Regions from separate parts of the Shewanella sp. GJ50-10 genome, predicted to be linked through region 1. Evidence: predicted binding sites of a transcription regulator. Region 1 holds the regulator's gene; each other region holds the start of a gene.
The links. The regulator sigma-54, encoded in region 1, starts transcription at its own class of promoters, with help from an activator protein. The targets are predictions, from matches to a motif close to GTTGGCACGNNNNTNGNNT.

Region 1 (3,288 bases):
ATCAGATAATAAGGCTATTTGCTCTTTAAGCACTTTACCTTGCTCTTCAATATTTCGAACGTCGACGCTAATAGCGACAAGTTCGTTATTTCCTTTGAGCTGCTCAAGTAAGCTGCCAATAAGTGGTAAAGGAAGGTTATCAACACAGTAATAACCTAAATCTTCTAATACCCTTAGTGCAACTGATTTACCTGAGCCTGATCGTCCTGATACGATGACAAGTTTCATGCAGTAATAACCTGATAAAGTTCTGTAGCGTCATGACTCTTTCGAAGTCGCTTAAGGATTAATTTATCGCTCAGTTTTTCAGCCATCGTCGACAGCGTACTTAAATGCTGTTGGCATTGATCAGAAGGAACTAGCAGCGCAAATAATATATCCACGGGTTTTTTATCGATAGCATCAAACTCGATGCCTTCTTCACACTTGATCAAAATTGCTATCGGTTGTTCGATATCAGTTAATCGACCATGGGGAATCGCTATGCCATTTCCTATACCTGTACTACCCATTTTTTCACGAGCTATTAAACTTTCAAAAATAGCCTGTGAAGATAGGGTTGGGTACTGGGCAGCCATTAAATCGCTGATAAGTTCCAGTACTTTTTTCTTACTGCCCGGCGTGGCGCAGGAGGTGCACGCCGGCTGCAGAATGGTACGAAGTTCCATCGTTAGTGTTTAATTAACTTCTCTTTGTGTTTAATTACCTGACGATCTAATTTGTCTATCAGGGCGTCAATTGCGACATACATATCTGCGTTCTGAGATACGGCAAAAACTTCACCTCCTTTGAGGTGCAATTTTGCTTCAGCAATTTGTTGCAGCTTCTGAACATTGAGCACAACGTGTACATTATTGATCTGTTCGAAGTGTCGTTCAAGCTTTGAAAACTTAGTTTGTACATACTCACGTAAAGATTGCGTGATTTCTACATGGTGCCCAGTCAGGTTAATTTGCATAGATCATCCTCCAATAACAAAGGCTTATAAGCTCTTGCGTTGGTTTGAGGGAGGGATGAGCATTGCTTCACGATATTTGGCGATCGTACGCCGAGCAACATTAATCCCTTGTTCAGCCAGTAGCGTCGCCATTTTACTATCGCTAAGTGGCTTTTTCTGGTTTTCCGCTGCAACAAGTTTCTTAATAAAGGCACGAATTGCAGTAGAAGAACATTCTCCGCCATCATCGGTACTAACGTGGCTAGAGAAGAAATATTTTAGTTCAAAAAGTCCGCGAGGGGTGTGCATGTACTTTTGAGTGGTAACACGAGAAATGGTTGATTCATGCATCTCAACGGCTTCAGCAATGTCATTAAGTACCATTGGTTTCATGGCTTCTTCACCAAACTCAAAGAAGCCTTGCTGGAATTGCACAATGCAATTAGCCACTTTTAATAAGGTTTCATTGCGGCTTTCAATACTCTTAATAAACCATTTTGCTTCTTGTAAATGGCCGCGAATAAACTGGCTGTCTGACTGATTTGCAGAACCTTTCGCCATAGCTGCATATTGCTGATTCACACCAATTTTTGGCATGTTATCTGGATTTAATTCAACGACCCAACGACCACTCTTTTTAAACACTGTCACATCAGGAATGACATATTCATCTTTAATAGGAGTGATTTGTAAGCCTGGACGAGGGTTCAGCGTTTGAATAAATTGAATCGCTTCACGTAGATCATCTTCTTTAAGCTTGGTTTTACGCATTAATAATCTAAAGTCGCGACCAGCAATTAAATCAAGGTGTTCACCGATGAGCAATTTTACATTGTCGATGCAAGGGATCTCATCAGGGTATTGCCCGAGTTGGATCATTAAGCATTCACTTAAATCTCTTGCTGCAACGCCTACAGGATCAAAATGCTGAACTCGTTTGAGTACGGCTTCAACTTCGTCGAGTTCAATATCTTCAAGACCTAAAGCTTGTAAAATATCTTCGGTGGTTTGAGTTAAATAACCACGCTCATCTACTGCATCGATAATGGCAGTGGCGATGACCAAATCATTTTCTGAAAATGGGGTAAGGTTTTTTTGCCACTCAAGATGTTCATAAAGGCCTTCGGTGGTTTCACCTTGAAAGGGCATATCGTCATCACGAGCAACTGCCCCAGAACCTGAGCTAGGAGAGGCGGTATAAACTTCATCCCATGTGGTGTCCATTGGGAGATCTTCAGGCATTGACTCTTTGGTCAATGATTCTGTGGTATCAACTGTTGAGGTGTCTTTTTCAACGGTAACTTGGCTGTTGTCACTAAAATCAGTATCGGTTTGCTGGGCGTTCTCTTTTACAGGTTCTTTTGCTTTAGCAAACTCATCTTCGAGCTCAAGGAGTGGATTTGAGTCTAGTGCTTGTTGAATTTCTTGCTGGAGCTCCAATGAGGAAAGTTGCAATAAGCGAATGGCTTGTTGCAACTGAGGGGTCATTGTCAGGTGTTGACCCATTTTAAGTTGGAGTGAGGCTTTCATTTACCGCTTATCCCTAATTGAATTTCATCATCGCGACTAACAATTGTGTGGGTCTAGCACCTTTTTAAACTGCTTCTAGGCTTAAGCTGAACCTTGGCTTAAGTTGAGTCTAGAACATAGCGCTAAAAAGTGGGACTGATACTGGTCGCGAAATGCCATATTGTGCACTAAAGAATGCTAACTATAGCTTGAATTGCTCACCTAAGTATACTGACCTGACTTGCTGATTGTCTAAGATTTCAGCAGGCGTGCCTTCTGCAATTAAATCTCCGTGGCTGACAATATACGCGCGCTCACACACATCAAGTGTTTCACGAACATTATGGTCTGTAATTAACACACCTAAACCACGACTTTTTAATTGTTGAATAATTTTCTTGATATCTATCACAGAGATAGGATCAACACCTGCGAAAGGCTCATCCAATAAAATGAACTTAGGATTGGCTGCCAATGCGCGTGCGATTTCTACTCGGCGACGTTCACCACCCGATAATGCCATGCCTTGGCTATCTCGAATATGGGTGATATTGAACTCTTCTAATAAGTGCTCTAATTCTTCAATACGCTGCTCTGTGGTTAAACTCTTGCGAGTTTGTAGTACAGCCATAATATTATCGTGTACAGTCAGCTTTCGAAAAATACTGGCTTCTTGTGGCAAATAACCAATGCCTTTTCGAGCACGAAGGTGCATTGGGTCTGCGGTGAGATCGTCAGAATCAATTAATATCCGGCCTTTATCGCTTTTAACTAACCCAACCACCATATAAAAGGTGGTGGTTTTACCTGCACCATTTGGCCCTAATAGCCCAACAATTTGC
Region 2 (3,288 bases), 2.8 Mb from region 1:
TGTTAGCCTAGAATTAAATCAAAGGTTTTAAATTTAGGTTTTTAAGAATAGATTTTAAGATTAGGTTTAGTGATAGCCTTGCAACCAACTTACTGGTTTCATTAACACTATAGATACAAAAAAGCCGCTTATCAGCGGCTTTATTTTATATCTTTGAGTCCACATACCAAACACTAACTAGCTTAATAATACGACTAAAAGTAAGTCACTTCTTTAATCTTTCTTGGTCGATTAGCTTGCTGATAAAGATCCCATACTTGAGCGAAATCTAACTCCAATTCAGTCACGTACATATCGCCAGCAGGATAACTTTTAACCACCTTAGCGCCTTTAATCATGCCAGATACATTAGCTGAAACGGTTTCGCTATTTAATAGCCAATCACTCATTTGACTATTTGCATCAATTTGTTGGCCATAAACTTGCTCAGCCAATTCACGATAAGCAGCAATTTTAGAGGCTTGCATTGCCATTAACACTTTATGAGATTGATCTTTTGCCGGTTGAGTCTTTAGAGGTGCATAACCAATAGCGGTTAACGTCGGGAACTGCTCAGGCGCTTCAGTTTCCCATTGCACGTATTTATCGCTACTCGCACAGCCGCCTAAAGATAGTGCCACAACCGACATCATTGTAATTACTAGTTTTTTCATAATTGTTCACCTAATACTGCAACCTTACCTAATCCCGATTGCTCATTACGAAATAACAGACCATTTTGCGAAGTAACTTTATTGGATGGTGATAAAAACCCCGGTAAGCTCGCTAGATGCACGAAAGTCTGCACTGCCGATACAACACGATTGTTGGTCACATTAACAATCCTAGCGTTTAGGACTAATCCCTGAGTAGTGGTATCCATTGTCGAGACCACTACATGAGAAACCGGTAAATCAGAAGGTAATAATTTCCAGTCACGGCTAAGAATAAATTCACCTTGTTCAGTGGCTCTTATGGCATTAGCTACGTTCATATCCACAAGGTTAAATTCATGCGCGTGAAACGCAGCAACAAAACCCTGTTGAAGCTGTAAACCTAATGCATCGGTTTGACTAAACTCGCCCACTTTTACAGGGGTAGTGACTAACAAAGGTTGATCTGAGCGCAAACTATCATTTTGTAAAACCAACTCATTCACTATTTTTTCAGCAAGAATATTGATTTGAGATTTAGGGGCTAAACCCACTTTTTCGATGTCATAGTAAAGCTCTTTTTTTGACTCAACCTCTGGCTCTGATGCAAACCAATAGTTAGTATCTGTAGGCTGCACGGCATAAGACAGCTCACCTGGAGCTGCTGGCTCTTTATTAGCACAAGCAACCACCATTAAAGCAATGGGGATTAATATCAGTGATCGCATAGCCTTCCCTTAAATCAGTTGCATTTGAATGAAGTCAGTTTTCAAATTCAACGATAGAAACATTATTGAATTTATACCAAGTGATCAAAATCACATTCTATTCAAACTTATCGGCAGGTTACTTAAAAACTTTACCAAGAATGAGCGATAAATTAATCAGAGCTGACAAAACAAGTTTGGTAATAACAGGCACAGTTTTTGCTTTATTTCAGACATTAATAAAAACAGTGCCCAAAAGTCATTTAGTTGGCACTGCAATTGTACTGATTTGTCAAAAGTGAAATGAACATGCCAAATTTAAGCCTTAAATTATTCGTTTTCTTCTTACTAGCAATACTTTCAAGTAGTGCTAGTAGCTTAGCTTTGGCACAACAAGTTGAAGTATCAGGCCAAGCAAAAATCATTGACGGGAATATCGATAAAGCCCGTGAAGCGGCAATCAATCAGGCACTTAACTATGCCAGCTTAAAAGCTGGGGTGAATTTCAATAGCCAGCAAACCATCAATCAAGGCAACCTGACTCAAGACGCATTTCACATTCAAAGAATGGGCGAAGCCAACAATATTGAACTGGTATCTGAAATAGTTACCAAAGCAGATATTACCGTTTTATTAAGGCTTAACCTGCAGTCACAAAAAGTGGCTCAACAATGCCATAGCCAACAACTCAAAGCAGCGGTAATGATCCCGCAAGCGACCATGCGTGACCGCTCGCAATTACGCTACGGCCAACTTGCTAAGTTTGAGCAAGCTCTATCTCAACAATACGGTTCAGTGATTAATGGGTTATCAGAATATAGTTTTGCTCACATGCATTCAGAGGAAAAACTCGACCATAGAAACGAACTTATTAACTTCAAAGGTAATAGGATCCCAAGTTGGCTAGGAGAGATCACCGATAGCCAATATATATTGCAACCTGAAGTGTTAGACATTTCCACTGAGCCGTATCAAAGCTCAATGTTCGGCCTATGGAGCAATTATCCTGAGCGTCAAATCAATTTACGCTTTACTTTGTTCCATGGTATCAGCGGTGAAAAAGTCTGGAGCAGAGATTACTCAGCAATGGCTGTATGGGAATTTGACCGAGATGAAACCGTGTCACCATCAACACAGCGGTTCTGGGGTTCTGAATACGGACAAGCAATGAACCAATTGCTACAACAAAGCACACAGGATATTGATAACTTGCTTAATTGCCGCCCGCTACTTGGGCAAATTGTGGCGAAACAAGGCAACAGAATCATTATCAACTTAGGCCGTAAAAATAACGTCAAAATGGGCGATAATTTCCAAATCGTTTTGCAGCAAAATATCCCTGATAGAGTCAACTTAATGCGCGCTGTCGCGACAAAAAACCGTGCTACAGTGACTATTGAGCAAGTATCAGAAGAAAGTGCCACCGCGGTGTTAGAAGGCGTTGAAGGCACGGGCAATATCCAAGTTCAAGATATTGTGATAAAGATTTAAACGTTAATGTCGAATGTATTTGAGCTGTACAGCCTTAGATTGAGAACCAGATGACAGAATTATTTGAATTAAATAATAGCGTAATCAAACAGCGCTGGCCTGAAATAGCCGATTCATTAATAAAGCAAAATATAACCAATTTTGATGCACAACTGGTATCTGCGGCGCAACAAACAATAAGTGTTGACGGTGTTCAGCTCAGCAGCCGATATGACCGGCTTGCTGAAGCAAACTTAATCATAAGTCAGATAGCAACCAGCACTAAACAAGTCACTGTATATGGCCTTGGTATGGGAGATGTTCCCAGCGTTCTAATTGATAATGAGGAATTAGAGTCAATATCTGTTGTGCCCTTAAATCTTGCCTTATTAAGTTTATTGCTAAGTTACACTGATCAAACTGAATGGTTAAGCCATCCTAAAGTTCAATTATTGACGATTAAAGACCAACAAGCCATA
Region 3 (3,288 bases), 480 kb from region 1:
CTTCGGTGGCCTGTTTGAAGTTTTGACAGCTGATGTTTGCGCTGGTATCAGAGTTATTGCCAGCCGAGATATCGGTTCCTGAGCTACTATCATTTGAGCCATGAGCACTTGAGCTATTATCATTCGAGCTTTGCAAATTAATATGCTCAGTGTCGAGGGTGATTTGCTTTATATTCTGTCTATTATCAGCAGTTAATGGCGTCTTATTACTTGCTTTTGCTAATACCGCTGCGCGGCTAATTAGGTGCTCAAGTTCGCGAATATTACCCGGCCAAGTGTAGTCTTTTAAGGTTTGAGTCAGCGACTCACTTAAACGAATATTGCTGAGATTTAGCTTACGACACATGCGCTCTGCAAAGAATCCTGCCAGTAGAATGACATCACCTTCACGTTCTCGAAGCGGTGGCACTGCGATGGGGAAGACGCTTAAACGATGGTATAAATCGGCTCTAAATCTACCCGCTTTAACTTCTTCGTGCATGCTGCGATTAGTCGCAGCAACGATACGGGTATTAACGGTTATGTGGCGGTCATCACCCACACGCTGAATATCGCCGTATTGCAGTGCCCGCAATAATTTAGCTTGCAACGATAGTGATAGCTCGCCGATTTCATCTAGGAACAATGTGCCGCCATCGGCTTGCTCAAACTTACCTTTGCGGTTACTGATAGCACCAGTAAACGCGCCTTTAACATGACCAAATAACTCACTTTCTGCTACCGATTCAGGTAAAGCAGCACAGTTTAAATACACTAGTTGATTGCTTGCACGGTTTGATTGCTGATGAATAGCACTGGCGACCAGCTCTTTACCAACACCGGTTTCCCCCATGATAAGTACAGTCAAATCGGTATTGGCCACGGCATTTATTTGCTCTTTTAGCGCTTGCATATTGGTTGACTTGCCAATCATTTCTATTTTGTCGTTGCTGCGAGGGGTCAGAGTTTGGCTTTCAATGGCTGAAACACTGGTTTGTTTTTCTAACTGTTCGATTAATAACGCCGTGTGCAAGCCACTGGCAGCAAGGGCACTGACAAAACGTAAATCTTCGTTGCGCAGTAAATCGAACTGACCAGGGTCAAAGGCATCAATGGTAATCGCACCAATGAGGCGGTCGTCAATCAGCAGTGGTAATCCAATACATGAATGCACTTGCAGCTTTTCATCATGGTTTGAGATTAAGCCATCATAAGGATCCGCAAGATGGCTATCAGCTGGGAATCGAACGATATCGCCAGCGCGAGCAATGGCTTCAAGGCGAGGGTGGTCATCGATGACAAAGCGGCGACCGAGTACATCATCCGCTAACCCGTTGGTGGCTAAGGGAGTAAATTGTTGATCTTGATATAGCAGCAGTGCGGAAGCATCGCAGTTTAATACTTGGCGAATGGTGGCGAGTAAACGATCGAATCTATCGGGAGTTGTGAGCCCTGAGTTTAAGTCTTGGGTAATATTTTGCCATTGCACCATTAAAGAAATCATCAGCAGTACTCTTTCGTCCAGCGAGTTAATTGAAAGTTTGTCAATATGACAATTGTAGTGTCATTTAGACAAAAGTAAAGTTTGTCATTATGACAGTGATGATTGAGCTGATATTCGCCAATTCTTTACTTTTTAATGAGTTACATAATTGGCACGCCTAGTGCAATTACTCAAATAAGAAACGAAGTAACCAATTATTTAACTCGATTACTATTTGAAGCACTAGGTATTAGATTATGACTATTCAGGTAAAAAACAACATTCATTGGGTCGGACAACGTGACTGGGAAATTCAAGATTTTCACGGCACAGAATATAAAATGACCCGCGGTACCTCTTATAACAGTTATCTTATTCGTGAAGAAAAAACCGTATTAATCGATACCGTCGATCATCGTTTTAGTCACCAATTTATCCAAAACTTAGCAATGGAAATTGATTTAAACACGATTGACTACATTGTGATTAACCATGCTGAAGAAGATCATTCAGGCGCGCTATCTGCGTTAATGGAAAAAATTCCTAATACACCAATTTACTGTACTGAAGCAGCAATCGATTCCATTGTGGGTCATCACCATCACCCAGAGTGGAACTTTAAAACTATTAAAACCGGTGACAGTTTAGATATTGGTAACGGTAAACAACTTATCTTTATCGAAGCGCCAATGCTGCATTGGCCTGATAGCATGATGACCTACATGACCGAAGATGCGGTGTTATTCAGTAATGATGCCTTTGGTCAGCATTACTGTGACGAGCATTTATTCAATGATGAAGTGGATCAAAATGAGCTTAAAGAGCAATGCTTGCGTTACTACGCCAACATTCTTACTCCGTTCAGCAGTTTAGTGACTGCCAAAATCCATGAAGTATTAAGCTTTAATGTGCCAGTGGATATGATTGCTACCTCACACGGTATTGTATGGCGTGATAACCCAACTCAAATTATTCACCAATATCTTGAGTGGGCAGACAATTATCAAGAAGACAAAATCACCATTTTCTACGATTCAATGTCAAACAACACTCGCATGATGGCTGATGCCATTGCCCAAGGGATCCATGATGTTGACCCAGGTGTAGCGGTAAAAGTTTTCAATGTGTCAAAGCATGATAAGAATGAAATCTTATCGCATACCTTCCGCTCGAAAGGGTTATTAGTGGGATCGTCGACGATGAATAACGTGATGATGCCGAAAGTTGCTGGCATGCTCGAAGAGATTACCGGCCTCCGCTTTAAAGAGAAAAAAGCCGCTGCATTTGGTAGTTATGGCTGGAATGGCGGCGCCGTAGACCGTATTCATGCACGCTTAACTGATGCAGGTTTTGAAACCGCTTTAAGCTTAAAAACAAAATGGCGACCAGATGGCAAGGCAATGCGAGAGTGCCGTGAACATGGCCGTCAAATCGCTAAACAGTGGGCGCTTCAGCCACTATCAGCGACTGAACCTGACAATCAATTAAATACCCAACAAAGCCCAAATGATACTCAAGCTGAAGCACATCCTGCAGATTGTCAGTGCATGATCTGTACTGTGTGTAATTGGATTTATGATCCTGTGATTGGTGAGCCAAATCAAGGTGTTGAAGCGGGCACTCGTTGGGCTGATGTACCTGATTATTTCCTCTGTCCTGAATGCAACTTAGGCAAAGATGTATTTGCTGAGCATAACGCTTAATTTTCGCTATTTGTATTTATGGGTTAATGGGTCGAGGGCACGATAATGACAGCTCCAATTATCATAATAGGCAGTGGTTTTGCTGCCTATCAATTGATTAAAAACATTCGTAGACAAGATAGC

Region 2: the regulator sigma-54 is predicted to act here: its motif matches at 1,546-1,564, upstream of AC0L4E_RS13285 (flagellar assembly protein T N-terminal domain-containing protein).
Region 3: the regulator sigma-54 is predicted to act here: its motif matches at 1,631-1,649, upstream of norV (anaerobic nitric oxide reductase flavorubredoxin).

Annotation. Positions count from the first base shown of each region.
Region 1 covers NZ_JBVVSS010000001.1:341,616-344,903, forward strand. Annotated here, with positions in the region: gene rapZ (RNase adapter RapZ) at 1-228, opposite strand, end outside; gene ptsN (PTS IIA-like nitrogen regulatory protein PtsN) at 225-668, opposite strand; gene hpf (ribosome hibernation promoting factor) at 671-958, opposite strand; gene AC0L4E_RS01325 (RNA polymerase factor sigma-54) at 983-2,467, opposite strand; gene lptB (LPS export ABC transporter ATP-binding protein) at 2,649-3,288, opposite strand, start outside.
Region 2 covers NZ_JBVVSS010000001.1:3,141,102-3,144,389, forward strand. Annotated here, with positions in the region: gene AC0L4E_RS13275 (LPP20 family lipoprotein) at 195-653, opposite strand; gene AC0L4E_RS13280 (FlgO family outer membrane protein) at 650-1,360, opposite strand; gene AC0L4E_RS13285 (flagellar assembly protein T N-terminal domain-containing protein) at 1,649-2,830, shown strand; gene AC0L4E_RS13290 (motility associated factor glycosyltransferase family protein) at 2,881-3,288, shown strand, end outside.
Region 3 covers NZ_JBVVSS010000001.1:821,560-824,847, forward strand. Annotated here, with positions in the region: gene norR (nitric oxide reductase transcriptional regulator NorR) at 1-1,483, opposite strand, end outside; gene norV (anaerobic nitric oxide reductase flavorubredoxin) at 1,720-3,165, shown strand; gene norW (NADH:flavorubredoxin reductase NorW) at 3,211-3,288, shown strand, end outside.